Regions from separate parts of the Oerskovia sp. 140933 genome, predicted to be linked through region 1. Evidence: riboswitches for the same ligand, from Rfam matches in the RefSeq annotation. Region 1 holds a riboswitch; each other region holds the start of a gene.
What was found. A riboswitch is a leader RNA that binds a small molecule or an ion and turns the genes downstream of it on or off. The one in region 1 is predicted to bind S-adenosylmethionine.
Positions count from the first base shown of each region.

Region 2: it holds a riboswitch for S-adenosylmethionine, as region 1 does, so the genes downstream of both, NHG27_RS13835 (hypothetical protein) here and NHG27_RS14925 (NADPH-dependent FMN reductase) in region 1, are expected to answer to the same signal.
Region 3: it holds a riboswitch for S-adenosylmethionine, as region 1 does, so the genes downstream of both, NHG27_RS18175 (aminotransferase class V-fold PLP-dependent enzyme) here and NHG27_RS14925 (NADPH-dependent FMN reductase) in region 1, are expected to answer to the same signal.
Region 4: it holds a riboswitch for S-adenosylmethionine, as region 1 does, so the genes downstream of both, NHG27_RS15990 (methylenetetrahydrofolate reductase) here and NHG27_RS14925 (NADPH-dependent FMN reductase) in region 1, are expected to answer to the same signal.

Region 1 covers NZ_JAMXIO010000030.1:28,474-32,556, forward strand. Annotated here, with positions in the region: gene NHG27_RS14915 (hypothetical protein) at 1-394, shown strand, start outside; gene NHG27_RS14920 (flavin reductase family protein) at 468-1,019, opposite strand; gene NHG27_RS14925 (NADPH-dependent FMN reductase) at 1,016-1,639, opposite strand; SAM riboswitch class IV at 1,660-1,771, opposite strand; gene gdhA (NADP-specific glutamate dehydrogenase) at 2,041-3,378, shown strand; gene NHG27_RS14935 (copper homeostasis protein CutC) at 3,682-4,083, shown strand, end outside.
Region 2 covers NZ_JAMXIO010000026.1:54,326-58,408, forward strand. Annotated here, with positions in the region: gene NHG27_RS13830 (hypothetical protein) at 1-650, opposite strand, end outside; gene NHG27_RS13835 (hypothetical protein) at 783-1,154, opposite strand; SAM riboswitch class IV at 1,260-1,372, opposite strand; gene NHG27_RS13840 (cold-shock protein) at 1,504-1,707, opposite strand; gene NHG27_RS13845 (aldo/keto reductase) at 2,281-3,132, shown strand; gene NHG27_RS13850 (AAA family ATPase) at 3,358-4,083, shown strand, end outside.
Region 3 covers NZ_JAMXIO010000052.1:12,741-16,823, reverse strand. Annotated here, with positions in the region: gene NHG27_RS18180 (GNAT family N-acetyltransferase) at 1-479, opposite strand, end outside; gene NHG27_RS18175 (aminotransferase class V-fold PLP-dependent enzyme) at 604-2,004, opposite strand; SAM riboswitch class IV at 2,046-2,160, opposite strand; gene NHG27_RS18170 (phosphotransferase) at 2,260-3,066, opposite strand; SAM riboswitch class I at 3,140-3,232, shown strand; gene NHG27_RS18165 (rhodanese-like domain-containing protein) at 3,239-3,703, shown strand; gene NHG27_RS18160 (O-succinylhomoserine sulfhydrylase) at 3,727-4,083, shown strand, end outside.
Region 4 covers NZ_JAMXIO010000036.1:12,016-16,098, forward strand. Annotated here, with positions in the region: gene metE (5-methyltetrahydropteroyltriglutamate--homocysteine S-methyltransferase) at 1-1,047, opposite strand, end outside; gene NHG27_RS15990 (methylenetetrahydrofolate reductase) at 1,069-2,118, opposite strand; SAM riboswitch class I at 2,240-2,342, opposite strand; gene NHG27_RS15995 (NYN domain-containing protein) at 2,635-3,846, shown strand; gene NHG27_RS16000 (outer membrane protein assembly factor BamB family protein) at 3,890-4,083, shown strand, end outside.

The DNA of each region.
Region 1 (4,083 bases):
TGCGGCGGTCGTCGCCACCGTCGCGTGGTGCGCGGTGCGCCTCGACCAGGCCTCGGGCGGCCTCCGCGCGAGCGCCCCACCCCGGGCGCCGCGCAGGCTCACCCGGCGTGAGCGCCGCCGTCGGGCACCCGACCCCCTCGTCACCCTCGCCGTCCAGGTCCGCCTCGGCCGCCTCGCCGACGAGCTGCGCGCGGTCGAGCGCGACCCCGACGTCTACGCCCGCGCCCACCACTACCTGGCCGCGCAGGGCGCGTACGACGCCCTGCTGCGCGAGGCCTGCCGGCTGAGCGGGCTCGACGTCGCCGCCGACCCCCTGCATGCGGGCCTGCGCAGCGACGAGGACGAGCGGCTGCGGGAGGAGCTCGAGCTCAGCGCGCGCGGCTGGACCTGGTAGCCCGCGCACGGCGAAGGGCGAGGGGCCCGACGGCGGCGCACCGCCGTCGGGCCCCTCGCCCCGCGCCCGCGCGTCAGAGAGCCGAGTGGTCGCCGATCCGGTGGTACGCCCGGTCGTGGTAGACGAGCGGTGCCGCATCCCCCCGCGTCCCCGAGGACAGGGCGCGCAACGAGACCAGGTAGCTGTCGCCCACGGGCGTGCGCTGCACGACCCGACCCCGCACCCAGGACAGCGCGCCGTCGATCACGGGCTCCCCGGACGCGAGACGCGACCAGCCGCCGCCCGCGGACCGGTCGATGCCGCTCGTCGCGAACCGTGCGGACACGTCGTCCTGGTCGTCGGCCAGGAAGCTGACCGTGAGCGTGCGGGCCGCGCAGATCGCCGGCCACGACGACGACGTCGACGCGAGGGAGAACGCGAGCAGCGGCGGCGAGGCCGAGACCGAGATGACGGACGTCGCCGTGAAGCCCACGGGCCGTCCCTCGTGCTCGAGCGCGACGACCGCGACCCCCGCCGGGTGCCGGCGGAACACGGCCTTGTAGTCGTCCGCGCTGAGCTGTGGCTCGTCCTGCTCGTGCAGGAGGGCTTCGAGCCCGGCGAGCTCGGAGCGCGTGGTCGCGGTCACCGGGAGGCTCCGGCGAGCCGGGGCGCGGTCGCGTCCTGGAAGACGGTGCCGCCCACCGCTCGGCGCAGGAGCCCTCCGGCGTGGCCGAGCCAGGTGTCGAGGGCGTCCGTGAGGTCGGGCTCGCCCAACCGGGAGTCGACCAGGGTCAGGGTCCGGGCGGGGACGGTGGCGCCGAGCTCGACGAGGAGGGGACGCAGGTGGACCTCGCCGGCCAGGGCGTGCGCCGGGTTGCCCGACACCACGACCGGGACCGCGACCACCCCCGCCAGGCCGTCGGGGCCGTAGAGGTCGAGGAACGCCTTGAGCAGCCCCGTGTACGAGCCCTTGTAGACGGGGGTCGCGACGACCAGGACGGAGGCGCTCGCGGCGACGGTGCGGGCGGTGTCGGCGCGGGGGTGGGCCGGGGCGAGCAGCTCGGCCGCGAGGTCCGCGAGGTCGATCGTGGCGCGCGGGGCCAGGCCGAGGTCGTCCGCCACGCGAGCCGCGACGGCCTGCGCCGCGGCCAGGGTCCGGGAGGCCGGGCGGGGGTTGCCGACCAGGGTGACGACCGCGGGGCGGGCGGGGCCCGGGGCGGGGGAGTCGGCGGCCCCGACAGGGGGCGGGGCGGTGTGCTGGGTCATGGTGTCCTCGCTGTCGTCGTGCGGAACGCTTGCTGCGCCGGTGCCGGCGTGGCCGGGTCATCTCCCGGAGCACCCCGTCGTGGGAGGGGTTGCTGACCAGCGAGCCGGGGCTTGGCGCTGGTGCTCGTGACCTCTGGGACGGGTATAGCCCTGCACGACGCCTTCTGCACCGGATCGGTCGAGAATCTCGGGACGTGGACGAAGGTTTCGGGGCGTGTTGCACGGTCGGCCGTTCCCGTGCGTCGCGGGCCACGTGTCGAGGCCTCGCGACCGTCGCCCCGGGCAAGCGCAACGTCCCAGGTCGTGACCCTGGCGTCTCCCAGAGTGGGACGGGAGTACGGCCGGGTTTACGCCTACGTAACCTGGTGCGGTTACGAACCCGCCCTGCCGAGGAGCACTCCATGGATAGTCGTCTGCAGTCCGTCTTCGACGAGGTCCTCGCTCGCAACCCTGGTGAGGTCGAGTTCCACCAGGCCGTGCGCGAGGTCTTCGACTCGCTCGGCCCGGTGCTCAAGAAGAACCCCCAGTACGTCGACGCCGCCGTGCTCGAGCGCATCTGCGAGCCCGAGCGCCAGATCATCTTCCGCGTCCCGTGGGTCGACGACCGCAACCACGTGCAGATCAACCGTGGGTTCCGCGTCGAGTTCAACTCGGCCCTCGGCCCCTTCAAGGGCGGGCTCCGTTTCCACCCCTCGGTGTACCTGGGGATCGTCAAGTTCCTCGGGTTCGAGCAGATCTTCAAGAACTCGCTCACCGGCATGCCCATCGGCGGCGGCAAGGGCGGCTCGGACTTCGACCCGCGCGGCAGGTCCGACGGCGAGGTCATGCGCTTCTGCCAGTCGTTCATGACCGAGCTGTACCGCCACATCGGCGAGTACACGGACGTCCCGGCCGGCGACATCGGGGTCGGGGGCCGCGAGATCGGCTACCTGTTCGGCCAGTACAAGCGCATCACGAACCGCTACGAGTCCGGCGTCCTCACGGGCAAGGGCATCAGCTGGGGCGGGTCGCTCGTGCGTACCGAGGCCACGGGCTACGGCACGGTCTTCTTCGCCGACCACATGCTGCGCACCAAGGGCCAGAGCTTCGACGGCCAGCGCGTCGTCGTGTCCGGCTCCGGGAACGTCGCGACCTACGCGATCCAGAAGGCCCAGCAGCTCGGTGCGAACGTCGTGTCGTTCTCCGACTCGTCGGGCTACGTGGTCGACGAGGCCGGCGTGGACGTCGAGCTGCTCCGCCAGGTCAAGGAGGTCGAGCGCGGGCGCGTCGCCGACTACGTCGCGCGCCGCCCCGGCGCACGCCTCGTGACCGGAGGCAGCATCTGGGACGTCCCCGCGACGGTCGCCCTGCCCTGCGCCACGCAGAACGAGCTGACCGAGCAGGACGCCAAGCAGCTCGTCGCCAACGGCGTCGTCGCGGTCGCGGAGGGCGCCAACATGCCCACGACGCCGGGCGCCGTCGCGCTCCTCCAGGAGGCCGGCGTGCTGTTCGCGCCCGGCAAGGCCGCGAACGCCGGCGGCGTCGCGACCTCGGCCCTCGAGATGCAGCAGAACGCCTCGCGCGACGCCTGGACGTTCGAGTACACCGAGGAGCGCCTCGCGCACATCATGGCCGGCATCCACGCGCGCTGCGAGGAGACCGCCGACGAGTACGGGACGCCGGGCAACTACGTCCTGGGCGCGAACATCGCGGGCTTCACCAAGGTCGCCGACGCCATGATCTCGCTGGGCGTCATCTGACCCACCCCGCTGGGCCGGACCCCGCGGAACGACGGGAGCGGCCCCTCCTCGGGCCTCACGGTGCGAGGAGGGGCCGCTCCCGTCGTCGTCCCCGCGGCGGCACGGCCCCCGGCCTGGACGGGCACCCGGCAGGCGCCCGCGCGGCGCGCTCGACGGTGGCCCGACGACGGCGCGCACGTGGCGCCGTCGGGCCGCGGTGGCGAGGCGCCGGGTGGCGAGGGGCCTCCGTCCGGACCGCTGGGTCTACGCTGACCGCGGGCGCGTGACGCGCGCGCCGTCCCCCGACGCAAGGAGCAGCAGCACATGGCACGCGAGGTCGCGCTCGAGATCGCAGTCCAGGACACCGACGGCGTGCGGGTCGCGGCGGAGGTCGGCGCCCAGCGGGTCGAGCTGTGCGCGGCGCTCGGGGCGACGGGTGGGCTGACGCCGAGCATCGGGCTCGTCGAGGCCGCGGTGCGCGCGGCTGCCGAGGTGGGCACGGCATCGCTCGAGGTCCACCCCCTGATCCGGCCGCGACCGGGCGGGTTCGTGTTCAGCGCCGCCGAGATCGACGTGCAGGTCCGGGACGTCCGGGCCGTGGTCGCGGCCGGCGCCGCCGGGGTCGTGATCGGTGCGCTCACCCCGGACGGGCAGGTGGACGCGGAGGCGGTGCGTGCGCTCGTCGCCGCCGCCGGCGGGCGCGACGTCACGTTCCACCGCGCGATC
Region 2 (4,083 bases), on a different contig from region 1:
CCCAGGTCGCCCGCGCCTCCGGCCTCGGTGAAGCCGGGCTCGCCGCCCGCCGTCTCGGCCCCGGCCTCGGTCGCCCCGGGGTCACCCTCGGTCGCGCCCGGGTCGCCGGCGCCAGAGGTGCCGCCGTCGCCCGCGAAGTCCGCCGTCGGGTCGCCGAACATCGGCCCGAACATCATGTTCGCGACCGCCGAGCCGATCACGACGCCCGCGATGGTGCCGAGCATGCTCGAGCCGATCATCGAGCCCATGCCCGGCGCGCCCTGCCGACCCCCGAACGACCGCTCGAGGGTCCCGGGGTTGCGCATCTCGGCGCGGGTCGCCATGCGGGCGAGCGACTGCGGGTCGTCGGAGGTCGCACGCTCCGCGGGCGGCACCTGCTGGCCGAGGTCGGTCAGGACGCGCCGGCGCTGCTCGGGGGTCAGCCTCTCGAACGCCTCGGCGTGCGCCTGCTCGACGGCCTCCGGGGGAGCGGTGCGCAGCAGGTACCGGTAGCGGTCGATCGCGACGTCGTCCTCGCTGCGCGCAGGCCCGGTGGGTGCGAGGGGTGGTGTGCCGTACGCGGGGGACTCGTGGCCGTCGTAGGTCGCGTGGCGGCGCGGCATCCCGTCGTCCTGCGGGGCGCGGCCGAGGAGGCGGTCGAGGAATCCCATGAGCGTGTCCTTTGGTCGAACCGGGCGCGGGCGGGTGCCCACACGGGTTCAACGCGGTGCCTGGCCCGTGCGTTCCGTCGAGGGCGCGATCCGGCCGCGACCCGCCCGGCGAGCCAGGGCGGGACCACGCGCTCAGCGCGGGGCGGGTTCCGGCACGTGGCCCACCCCGCCGAGCAGCCGGACGTTGAGCGTGCTGAAGCCGACCTCGAGCGCGTGGTACTGCTCGTGCACGCGCACGCCCTGCCCGGCAGCGAGGTCGAGCGCGGTGTGGTGCCACACCCGGCACGCCCCCTCGCCGGTCGTGTACTCCACGACGACCTCGGCACCGGCGTCGACCGACCGCACCGCGAGCACGACCCCGTCGCGCCAGCCCCAGGGCCGGTTGCGGAGCATGCGGCCGTGGAGGGCGTGCAGGAGGTGCCCGGGGCCGAACTGGCGGCACACGACGGACGGGGGGCAGGCGGCAGCGGAGGCTGCCTCACGGTCCACGACGCGCTCGGCCATGGTGCTCCTTCTCTCCGTGCCCGACGGCGGAGCTCCCCCGCGTGCGGAGACCTCGCCCGGGACAGCCCCGGGTGAGGGGCACGAGGAGGTGCGCTGCGGCGTCGGGCCTCGCTCTTCCCCCACGGACGCGGGGGCGGGTCTTCCTCCGGGAGCACCGTGCGCGATCACGCGGTTGCCGGACCAGCACGCCGGAGGGCGGTTCGCTGGTCCTCTGGACCGTTCTCAGTTCTACCACGGCGTCACGGACCGAGCACGGGGGCTCCTGGTCCTGGACGCACGAGTGCCCCCGACCGGCGAACCGGTCGGGGGCACTCGATCAATGATCAGGTTCGCCCGGAGGCGAGTGAGATCAGAGCGGGCGGATGTTCTCCGCCTGCGGGCCCTTGGGGCCCTGCGTCACGTCGAACTCGACGCGCTGGTTCTCCTCGAGCGAGCGGAAGCCCTGCGTCTGGATGGCGGAGTAGTGCGCGAACACGTCGGCGCTGCCGTCCTCAGGTGCGATGAAGCCGTAGCCCTTTTCGCCGTTGAACCACTTCACGGTTCCCAATGCCATGGGGATCTCCTTCTAGAGTTTCAAACAGCTCCATGATCTGGAGCCGAACATCACGGTGTTCGTCGTCAACTCTTGGGTAACAAGGTTCGCGGTGGCATGGGGCCGTTGCGCAAGGACAAGCGAGGCACTGCAATCTCACCGGCTACGGTACAGGGGGAAGTGCGACTGTGCTAGCCCTGGGAGGTAACGAGTCAAGCACGCGTGTCGCCCAACAGGGTCAGGGGCCTGCAAAACGGGCACCGGCACGAGCACCGGACCCGGACCCCGCGTGGCGTCCGCGACGCCCCGCCGAGCGTCCGCCACCGAGGTGAGCACGCCGTCGAACCGGGGGATCACCCCAGGTCCGACGCCTGCGAGAGGCCCGACCCGCCGTCGGGGACGGTTCTGCGAGGCGCCGGCTCACGGCACGCAGGGTCGACGACCCGTTGCGCCAGGAGAGGACACTGGTCACAGCATCGCGCATCCGGCGCCCCGCGGGCACGGCGACCACCGGTCCGGGCACGGCCGGTCGTGCCCCGGCGAGCCCTGCCGCGTCGGGTGGAAGCCCCCGCGGGCGCCCGGTAGAACTGGAGGATGGTGTCTCCCACGCAGGTCCCCGACGTCCTCCTGAACAACGGTGTCGCCGTCCCGCAGGTCGGGCTCGGTGTCTTCAAGGTCCCCGAGGACGCCACGCAGCGCACCGTCGAGCTGGCCCTCGAGGCCGGGTACCGGCACATCGACACCGCAGCCGGCTACTACAACGAGGCCGGTGTCGGGGCCGCGCTGCGCGCGACCGGGCTGCACCGCCGCGAGATCTTCGTGACGACCAAGCTCCGCAACGGCGACCAGGGCTTCGAGTCCGCGCTGCAGGCGTTCGAGGACTCGCGCGAGGCGCTCGACGTCGAGGTCGTCGACCTCTACCTCGTCCACTGGCCCGTCCCCAGCAGGGGCCTCTACGTCGAGACCTGGCGAGCCTTCGAGAAGCTGTACGCCGACGGCGCCGCCCGCGCGATCGGCGTCTCCAACTTCCTGCCCGACCACCTCGCGCGGCTCCTGGCAGAGACCGACGTCGTGCCCGCCGTGAACCAGATCGAGGTCCACCCGACCTACCAGCAGCGCGCGACGCAGGACGCGACCCGGGCCGCGGGCATCGCGGTCGAGGCGTACTCACCCCTCGGGCGCGGCACCGACCTCGACGCCCCCGCGGTCACCTCGATCGCCGAGACGCACGGCGTCACGCCCGCCCAGGTCGTCCTGCGCTGGCACCTGCAGCACGACCGGATCGTGATCCCCAAGTCGGTCGACCCCAGGCGCATCGCGACGAACATCGACCTGTTCGGCTTCGAGCTGACCGCCGGCGAGGTCGCGGCGATCGACGGCCTCGACTCCGACGTCCGGCTCGGCTCCGACCCCGCGACGGCCGCGTTCTCGCAGTACCCCTCCTGAGGCCGTACCCCTCCTGAGGCCGTACCCCTCCTGAGACGGCGGCCCCTCCTGAGACGGCGGCCTCTCCCGACCGCGGGAAGGCCGTCCGCCCGCGGTCCGACGGACCGGCGCGCGTCCCCACGACGGGCCACAGGGGGGCCACCTCGACCCCCCGCGGGCCGGCACGGCAGACTGTGCCCCGCCCCGGCGCTGCGCCGGGGGCGTGCCGACCCAAGGAGCCCAACGATGCGCCACATCCTGGACGCGATGACCGTGGCCGTGAGCGCCGCCCCCGAGAACGCGGTCCTGCGCGTGCAGTTCGCGCGGCTCCTCCTCCAGGCCGAGCAGCCCGCGCAGGCGCTCGAGCAGGCGAGCGCGGCCCTGCGGCTCGACCCGACGAGCACGGACGCGCTCGACCTCGTGACGCGCGCCGCGACCTCGCTCGCGGACGGGAGCGACGGCGTGCCGACGCGTTCCGAGGAGGCGGGAGCGGCGCCGTCGGGCGTTCCCGGGCCGGTGGCGCCGCCGGCCGCGCCCGGGGCGGACCACCCCGCGCCGCCTTCTGTGCCCGCCGCGGCCGAGGTCGGGAGCGCCCCGGCCCCGTCGGTCGACTGGGACCGGATGGAGCAGGAGGTCGGGGTCGCGCTCCCCGCCCCGTTCCTCCGGACGGGCGTCGACGACGACCCCTCGGACGCCAACGGGCTGCTCGACGTGTCGCGCGAGACCGTCACGCTCGCCGACGTCGGGGGCCTCGACCAGGTCAAGAAGCGCATCCACGAGGCCTTCCTCGAACCGATGCGCAACCAGGAGATCGCGCGCGCGTTCGGCAAGTCGATGCGCGGTGGGCTCCTCCTGTACGGACCGCCCGGGACGGGCAAGACGTTCATGGCCCGCGCGGTGGCCGGGGAGCTCGGCGCCCGGTTCCTCACCGTCACGCTCGCGGACATCCTCGACAAGTACATCGGCGAGAGC
Region 3 (4,083 bases), on a different contig from region 1:
GGGGCCGTGCGGTGACCCCGCATGACGCCCTCCTCGTACGCGCCGAGCCGGCGCATCGCGGACAGCGAGCGCTCGTTGCGCGCGTCCACCCGGAAGCCCACGCGGTGCACGTCCCACGACTCGAACGCATGTCGGAGCAGCAGCCACTTCGAGACCGGGTTGACGAGGCTCCCCCACGTGGAGCGGGCGTAGAAGGTCCGCCCGATCTCCACGCGCCTGTCGTCGAGCGACAGGTCACGGAAAGCGGTGCTCCCCACCACGACGCCCGAGCCCGCGTCGACGACGGCGAACGCCGTCAGGGCGCGCGTGGCCCGGGTGTCCTCGATGAAGTTCACCATCCCGACCTCCCCCTCGGGGAGGGTCGTACTCATGCCTGCCCACATCGACGGATCGACGATCTGGGCCAGCGCACCGGCGTGCGCGACGGCCAAGGGTTCGAGGCGGAACCCGTGGCCTTCAAGGTGGACATCGTGCTGCACAGCGCATATCAGAACACACGCAGGCGTCGCCGCCAAGACCACGGAGCGGTCCTTCGTGGACGGTGGGGTGACGACCCGGTGAACACCGCGACGCTCGCAGCGTCCCCGCAGGTCAGAGGGGGTGTCAGGCGGGGGCGGGACCGCAGCCCACGGCCGCCGTGATGTCGCCTGCCGCAGCCGTCGCGATGAGCCCGGAGAGCCCCGCGACCTGGAGCAGCGGACGCGGGTCGTCGCTCACGACCCAGCAGCCGTCCACGACCTCGTACCGGGCCTTCGACCCCTCGCTCGCCCAGGCGCGCAGCGCCGAGAGGAGACGCTCGATCTCCTCCCCCGTGGTCCCCACGCCGATCGACGCGCGGACGGCCCCCGCCGGGAGACCCAGGCGGGCCAGGAGCGGGTGCGCGCAGAACCGGCCGTCGCGCACACCGATGCCGTGCTCGGCCGACAGGTAGGCCGCGACGAGGCCCGCGTCCGCACCGTCGACCGAGAAGGTCACGACGCCCACGGGGTCCACGGCGTCCGCCCAGGCGCGCACGACGCGCACGCCGTCGATCTCCTCGAGCCCCTCGACGAGGCGGGCCCGGAGCTCGGTCTCGTGCGCGACCAGCACGCCGGGCTCGAGCGCCGCGAGCGCGTCGCACGCCGCGGCGAGCGCGACCGCGCCGATCACGTTGGGAGACCCGGCCTCGTGGCGTGCCGGGGCGGCCTGCCAGGTGGTGCCGTCGAGCGTCACGTTCCGCACCGCGCCGCCTCCGGCGAGGTACGGGGTGCCGGCGTCGAGCCAGTCGCGACGACCCACGAGCGCGCCCGCGCCGAACGGCGCGTAGGTCTTGTGCCCGGAGAACGCGACGTAGTCCACGTCGCTCGCCGCGAGGGACACGCCGCGGTGCGGGACGAGCTGGGCACCGTCGAGCACGACGCGAGCGCCGGCGTCGTGCGCCGCGGCGACGACGTCCGCGAGGGGCAGCGACTCGCCCGTGACGTTGGATGCGCCCGTGATCGCGACGAGCGCGTACGGGAAGCGCGAGAGCTCGGCGCGCAGGCCGGACAGGGTCTCGGCGACGGTCGCGCCGCCGACCAGGACCGTGGCCCCGCCCGTGCGCTGCCACGGCAGGAGGTTGGCGTGGTGCTCGACGTCGAGGACGAGCACGCGGCCCGGCGTCCCGTCGGCCTGGGCCGGGACGCAGCCCGCGAGGAGGTTGAGCGAGTCCGTGGTGTTGCGCGTGACGACCGTGACGTCGTCCTCTCGCGCGCCCACGAAGTCCCCGACGGTCCGACGTGCCGACTCGTAGAGGGCCGTCGACACCTGCGACAGGTAGCCCGCGCCGCGGTGCACGCTCGCGTAGAGCGGCAGGACCTCGTTGACGCGGTCGGCCACGACCTGCAGCGCAGGGGCCGACGCCGCGACGTCGAGGTTCGCGTACGGGACGCTGCGCCCGTCGACGAGCGGGACCAGGGTGTCGCTGCCCACGACGGGCAGCACGGCACACGAGGTGGGGGCTTCGATGACTGCGTGTGCGCTCATGGCACGTCCTCCGGTGGTCGTCGGAGTTCGCCGTGCCGGCCCCTCCGCGCTTGCCCCCCTCCTGATAGAGAGGGACCTGGTCGTCACCCGGGGCACCCCACCGCGGAGGAGGGTTGCCGGCCAGCAAACCGGGGTTTTGCGCTGGCACTCATGACCTGGTGTCCAGGATGGGCGAGGCCCACAGAGCGTGTCAACTGGTGGGCAGGGCGTCTCGGATGGTGGTCAGCACGGTCTGTCAGGCGGGCAGGACGGTCACTACCGGGACGCGACGCCCAGCGCCTCGACCCGGCGCGCGTCGGCCCGGTACATGGCCGCATGGTCCAGGAAGTCGTTCCGGCCCGTGTCCGCAGCGCGCCCGTCCGTGTACGCCGCGAGCTCGTCGAGCTTCGAGGCCATCGCGGCCAGGACGTCGCGGCGCGAGTACGGCACCCCGTAGGCCTCGACCAGCACATCGAGCCGCGCAAGAGGATCCAGGCGCCCGACGACGCCGCTCCCCTCCCCGCCCTCGGCGTCCGTCACGAAGGGCGCGAGCCGGTAGCCCAGGTACGCCAGGTCCCGGACCCGGGGGCCCGGGCTCGCGGTGTCGAAGTCGATGAGGCCGACCACGGCGCCGTCGCGGAAGGTCAGGTTGTACGGCGCGACGTCGTTGCGGCACACGACCTCAGCGGGCTCGTGCGGTGCGCTCTGCCAGAGGGGTGGCGCGGGCGCGTCGCCCGCGGCGAGGAAACCGACGCTCGCGTCGTGCACGCGCCGCAGGAGCTCCCCCGCGCCCCGGAGCACGGACTCGTCCCAGACCCACAGGGGAAGGGGGTAGTTCGCGACCTCGCCCGGGAGGTAGGACAGCACCTCGCGCCCCTGGCCGTCGGTCCCCAGCGGCTCGGGCACCTCGGCGATGCCGTGCGCGCGCAGGTGGCGCAGGAACGCCTGGACGGTCGGCGTCCAGGGCCCGGCGGTGCGTCGCACGGTGTCGCCGCGTCGCACGACCACGGTCGAGTTCCCGCCGGCCAGGACATCCTCGGCCTGGTCGGTTGCGTCCTGGTCCGGCTCGGGGAAGCGGTTCATGCGCAGAACCTACCCCGACCACCCTGCGAGACGTCCATTCCATTCCGTGGTCACGGTGACGTACGATCCGACGCAACCATCCAGAGCGGCTGAGTGACTTGGCACGATGACGCCGCAGCAACCCCCCGGTGACGGGCGAGGGTGCTACCGCCACGACCGATGGAGGATCACCATGAGTTCCCCCGACCGCGCGACCGCTGCACCGGTCCCTCCCGCCCGACCCGCCGACGGCTACGCGGGCGACCTCACGCCCGAGCAGGCGTGGACCCTGCTCCAGAACGACCCGAGCGCCGTCCTCGTCGATGTCCGCACCGACGCCGAGTGGCGGTTCGTCGGAGTCCCCGACCTGTCCTCGACGGGCCGGGAGCCGGTCCTGACCCAGTGGGTCGACGTCGCGGGCCGCCCCAACGCGTCGTTCGTCGCGGACCTCCGCGCGGCAGGCGTGACGCCCGAGCGACCGGTCGTCCTCCTCTGCCGCTCCGGAGCGCGGTCGATCGGCGCGGCCAAGGCTGCGACGGCCGCAGGCCTGGGCCCCGCGTACAACGTCCTCGAGGGATTCGAGGGAGCGCTCGACACCGCCGGGCACCGCGGCGCCGACGGCTGGCGTGCCGCCGGTCTCCCCTGGACGCAGTCGTGAGCGCCGCGACGGGCGACGGCGTCCTGCGCATCCCCGCCGGGATCCCCGGAGGCTCGGGCCGCGGTCCGCTCCCCCGCTCGGCGCGACCCGACACCCTCGCGGTGCGCGGTGGCCACGCCCGCTCCGAGTTCGAGGAGACGAGCGAGGCCCTCTTCCTCACGCAGGGCTACGTCTACGGGAGCGCGGCCGAGGCCGAGGCCGCGTTCACGGGCGAGGTCGACCGCTTCATCTACTCGCGCTACGGCAACCCGACCGTGCACACGTTCGAGGAGCGACTGCGCCTCATCGAGGGGGCGGAGGCCTGCTACGCCACGGCCTCGGGCATGTCCGCAGTCTTCACCTCGCTCGCGGCGCTCGTCGGTTCCGGGTCGCGCATCGTG
Region 4 (4,083 bases), on a different contig from region 1:
GAGCGAGGTCGAGGTACCGACCGTGACGGCACCGGCGCCCAGGGCGTGCACCGCGTCGAGGACGTCGAGCTTCGCGGCGAGGTCCGCACGCCAGACGTTGTGGCCGTCGATCACGCCCGCGACGACCGTCTTGTCCGCCAGGCCCGCGACGGGGCCCGCCGGGACGGCGCCCTTGACGAGGTCGAGCGAGATCGCCTCCACGTCGGTCGCGGCCAGGAGCGCGAGGCCGTCCTCCCCGGGGCCGACGAGCCCGCCGAACGGCGCCCCCACGAGGATCGCGGGGCGCTCGGTGCCCACCGCGAGCTCGGAAGCGAGCACCCGGTACGCCTCGGTGACCGCGGCGTGGACCTCGGCAGCCGGCACGTCGACCGAGTCGGACACGAGCGCGGGCTCGTCGAGCTGCACCCACGGTGCGCCCGCCGCGGCCAGGGCGCGCAGCAGCTCGACGTACACGGGCAGGACGTCCGCGAGGCGGGAGAGCGGCGAGTAGCCCGCGGGCGCGTCGTCCGAGGCCTTCGACAGCGCGAGGAACGTCACGGGCCCGACGACGACGGGCCGCGTCACGACACCCGCGTCCCTGGCCTCGACGAACTGGCGCACGACGCGGTCGTCGGCGAGACGGACGGGGGTCTCGGGGCCGATCTCGGGGACCAGGTAGTGGTAGTTCGTGTCGAACCACTTGGTCATCTCGAGCGGGGCGTCCTCACCGGCGCCGCGCGCGACCGTGAAGTAGCCCGCGAGGTCCAGCGCGCCCTTCTCGTCGGTGAGCGACGCGAAACGCGACGGGACGGCACCGAGGAGAGCGACGACGTCGAGCACCTGGTCGTAGTAGGAGAACGAGCCGGGCACGGCGCCCGACGTGGCGTCGAGGCCCAGGTCGACGAGGCGCTTCGCGGCGGCGACGCGCAGCGCCGAGGCCGTGGCCTCGAGCTCGTCGGCCGTGATCCGGCCGGCCCAGAAGGACTCGACGGCCTTCTTGAGCTCGCGGCGCGGGCCGATGCGGGGGTAGCCGAGGACGGAACCGGACGGGAAGGTGGGTGCACTCATGGGTGAATACCTCTGAACTGGTCAGACCGAGGAGCTGCCCAGGGCAGGCTCGGCGGAGGGAAGGGGAGTGCCGGAGACCCACGGCCCGCTGGCCAGGTCGGGGGTGCGGGACGAGACGCCGCCGGCGTCTCCCGCTACCCCACCGCCGAGGTCGACTCCCTCGAGCAGGTCTAGAGCGGCTTGGTGCTTGTTGAAGGTGTAGATGTGGAGGCCGGGCGCGCCGGCCGCGAGGACCTGGCGCGCGAGCGCGACCGAGTGCCGGATGCCCAGGGCGTGGCGCGCGGCCGGGTCGGCCTCGGCCTCGAGGGCCTCGACGATCCGGCGCGGTGCGGGGACGCCCGTGAGCTCCTCGACGCGCGCGAGGCGGGCCGGGTCCGTCATGGGCAGGAGGCCCGCGAGGATGGGGATGGTCACCCCGGCGGCGCGCGCCTCGGCGACGAAGTCGATGTACGACGAGGCCTCGTAGAAGAGCTGCGTGATCGCGAAGTCCGCGCCCGCCTGCTGCTTCTGCCACAGGCGGCGCACCTCCTGCGTCCGGCTCGTGCCCGCAGCGAGGTTGCCGTCGGGGAACGTCGCGACCGCGATGGTCAGGGGGCGCGCCGCGCCGCGCAGGGCGATGCTCGGGCTCGCGGCGCAGCGAGCGGCCTCGACCTCGCGCAGCAGGGCCACGAGCTCGGCGCTCGACCGCACGCCGTCCTCGCCGGGGCGCCAGTCGGGCTGGTCGCGCGGAGGGTCCCCCCGCAGTGCGAGGAAGCTGCGCACGCCCGCTTCGAGGAAGTCGGTGATGACGTCCTCGACGTCCTCGCGCGACGCGCCCACGCAGGTCAGGTGCGCGATGGGCAGCACGGGCGTGCCGTGCAGGAGCTGGCTGATGACGCGGCGCGAGGTCTCGCGGTCCGTGCCGGCCGCGCCGTACGTGACGGACACGAAGTCGGGCGACGTCGCGACGAGCCGGCGCGCGGTCTCCCAGAACTTGGGCGCGGCGTCGGGACGGCGCGGGGGCATGAGCTCGAACGACACCGTGGGTCGCGGCGCCTCGTGCCCGAAGTGCCCCAGGTCGACGATGCTCATCGTGCGGCCGCCAGGGGCGCTCGGACGGTGGCTGCAGCGGTGGCCGCACGGCTCGTGCAGGGTGCGGTGCGCAGTACCCCGGTGTGCGGGGTGGCGCAGGAAGATGCCTCGGTCATGAATCGCTCCATCGAACCTGGCTGTAGCACCCGTACCCGCGGGAGGCTTCCGTTGGGGGGTTGCTGCGGTGTCAACGAGCCAGGACTCTCGACCGCTCTGGATGGTGTTGACGATCGTAGGGGGAATCCATGATCTGAGCCAGATTCTGCTCGGATCGTGAGACAGAAGGGTCTGGGAGCGGGAAATCGACCCGTTTGGCGGTCTCGTCCCCGTCTGCAAGGCGCTTCGTCGGTCCTGCGGGTGCTCTCCCAACGTACGCCTGTCGGGCGCCCCCGGACGGGCGCACGTCGTCGGTCGGCGTGGCCGCGTCGTGCCGACGCTCCGGCCGCAGGGGACCTTGACGCGCTGGCCGCCGCGGCGGATGGGCATTCGGCCTGCGCGGGCCATACCCTGGCGGATATGGACACCGAAGAACGTCTGGCCGTCTTCCTCGACTACGACAACCTCGCGCTGGGCGCGCGCGACCACCTGGGCGGGATGACCTTCGACTTCAAGCCGATCGCCGACGCGCTCGCCGCGCGCGGCCGGGTGGTCGTCCGCCGCGCCTACGCCGACTGGTCGTACTTCGACGAGGACCGCCGCTCCCTGACCCGCCACCAGGTCGAGCTCATCGAGATGCCCCAGCGCATGGGGGCCTCGCGCAAGAACGCCGCCGACATCAAGATGGTCGTCGACGCGATCGAGATGGCCTTCGAGCGTGAGTACATCTCCACCTTCGTCATGTGTACGGGGGACAGCGACTTCTCACCCCTCGTGCACAAGCTGCGCGAGCTCAACAAGCGCGTGATCGGGATCGGCGTCGAGAACTCGACCTCGAAGCTGCTTCCCCCCGCGTGCGACGAGTTCCTCTTCTACGACCGCCTCGAGGGCGTCGAGATCCCTGACGAGCCCGTCGAGCGCAAGCGCTCCTCGAACAGCTCGAACCGCAGCACGACCCGCAAGTCGTCCGGCCGCTCGTCGGGCTCGTCGGGCAAGGCTGCGACCGCGCCCGCCCCCGAGGCCGCGACGCCGCCCGCGTCGCCCGCGTCGCCTGCAGAGGCGGTACAGGCGGAGACCGAGCCGACCCCGGTCCCGCTGGACGTCGAGGCCGAGCTCGGGTCCGCCGTCGGGCACGGGGCCTCCTCGACCAACGAGGACGAGGACCTCGCGGTCCTCGTCGCGCAGACCCTCGCGGACCTGTCGAGCTCGTCGAGCGGGGCCGTCGTCGCCTCGACGCTCAAGCGCACGCTGCTGCGCAAGGACCCCACCTTCAGCGAGGCCGACTACGGCTTCCGCAACTTCGGCGAGTTCCTGCGCTACCTCGAGGAGCGCGGCGTCGTGCAGCTCAGCGCGGGCCCCGCGACGGGCGACCCCGAGGTCTCCCTCCCGGAGCGCGGGCACGCGGGCGACGACTTCGCGCTGCTGCGCACGGTCGTGGGCGACCAGGGCGGCTCGGTGCCGCTGTCCGGGCTCAAGAACCAGCTCCGCAAGAAGCGCCCCGACTTCAGCGAGAAGGCGCTCGGCTACCGCAGCTTCCTCCAGTTCTGCAAGGCCGCGCAGACCGCGGGCGCGATCGACCTGCGCTGGGACGACGACGCCGACGACTACCTCGTGTCGGTCGCCGCACGCTGAGCGCACCCGCCACAGGGCACGCCCGGGCCGCTAGGCTCCGGGCGTGCCCTTTCGACGACGAGAGCAACCCCGCCAGCTCGCCTTCGAGGCGGTCGACGAGCTGGACGACGTCGACGACCCGTTCGCGCCGCGACCCCCGCGTCCAGGCGCGCCCTCGGGCCCGGCCGACACCCCGCCCGATAACCTCGCTCCCGCCGCGACCGACGGTGCCGCCGCGACCGACGGTGCCGCCGCGAC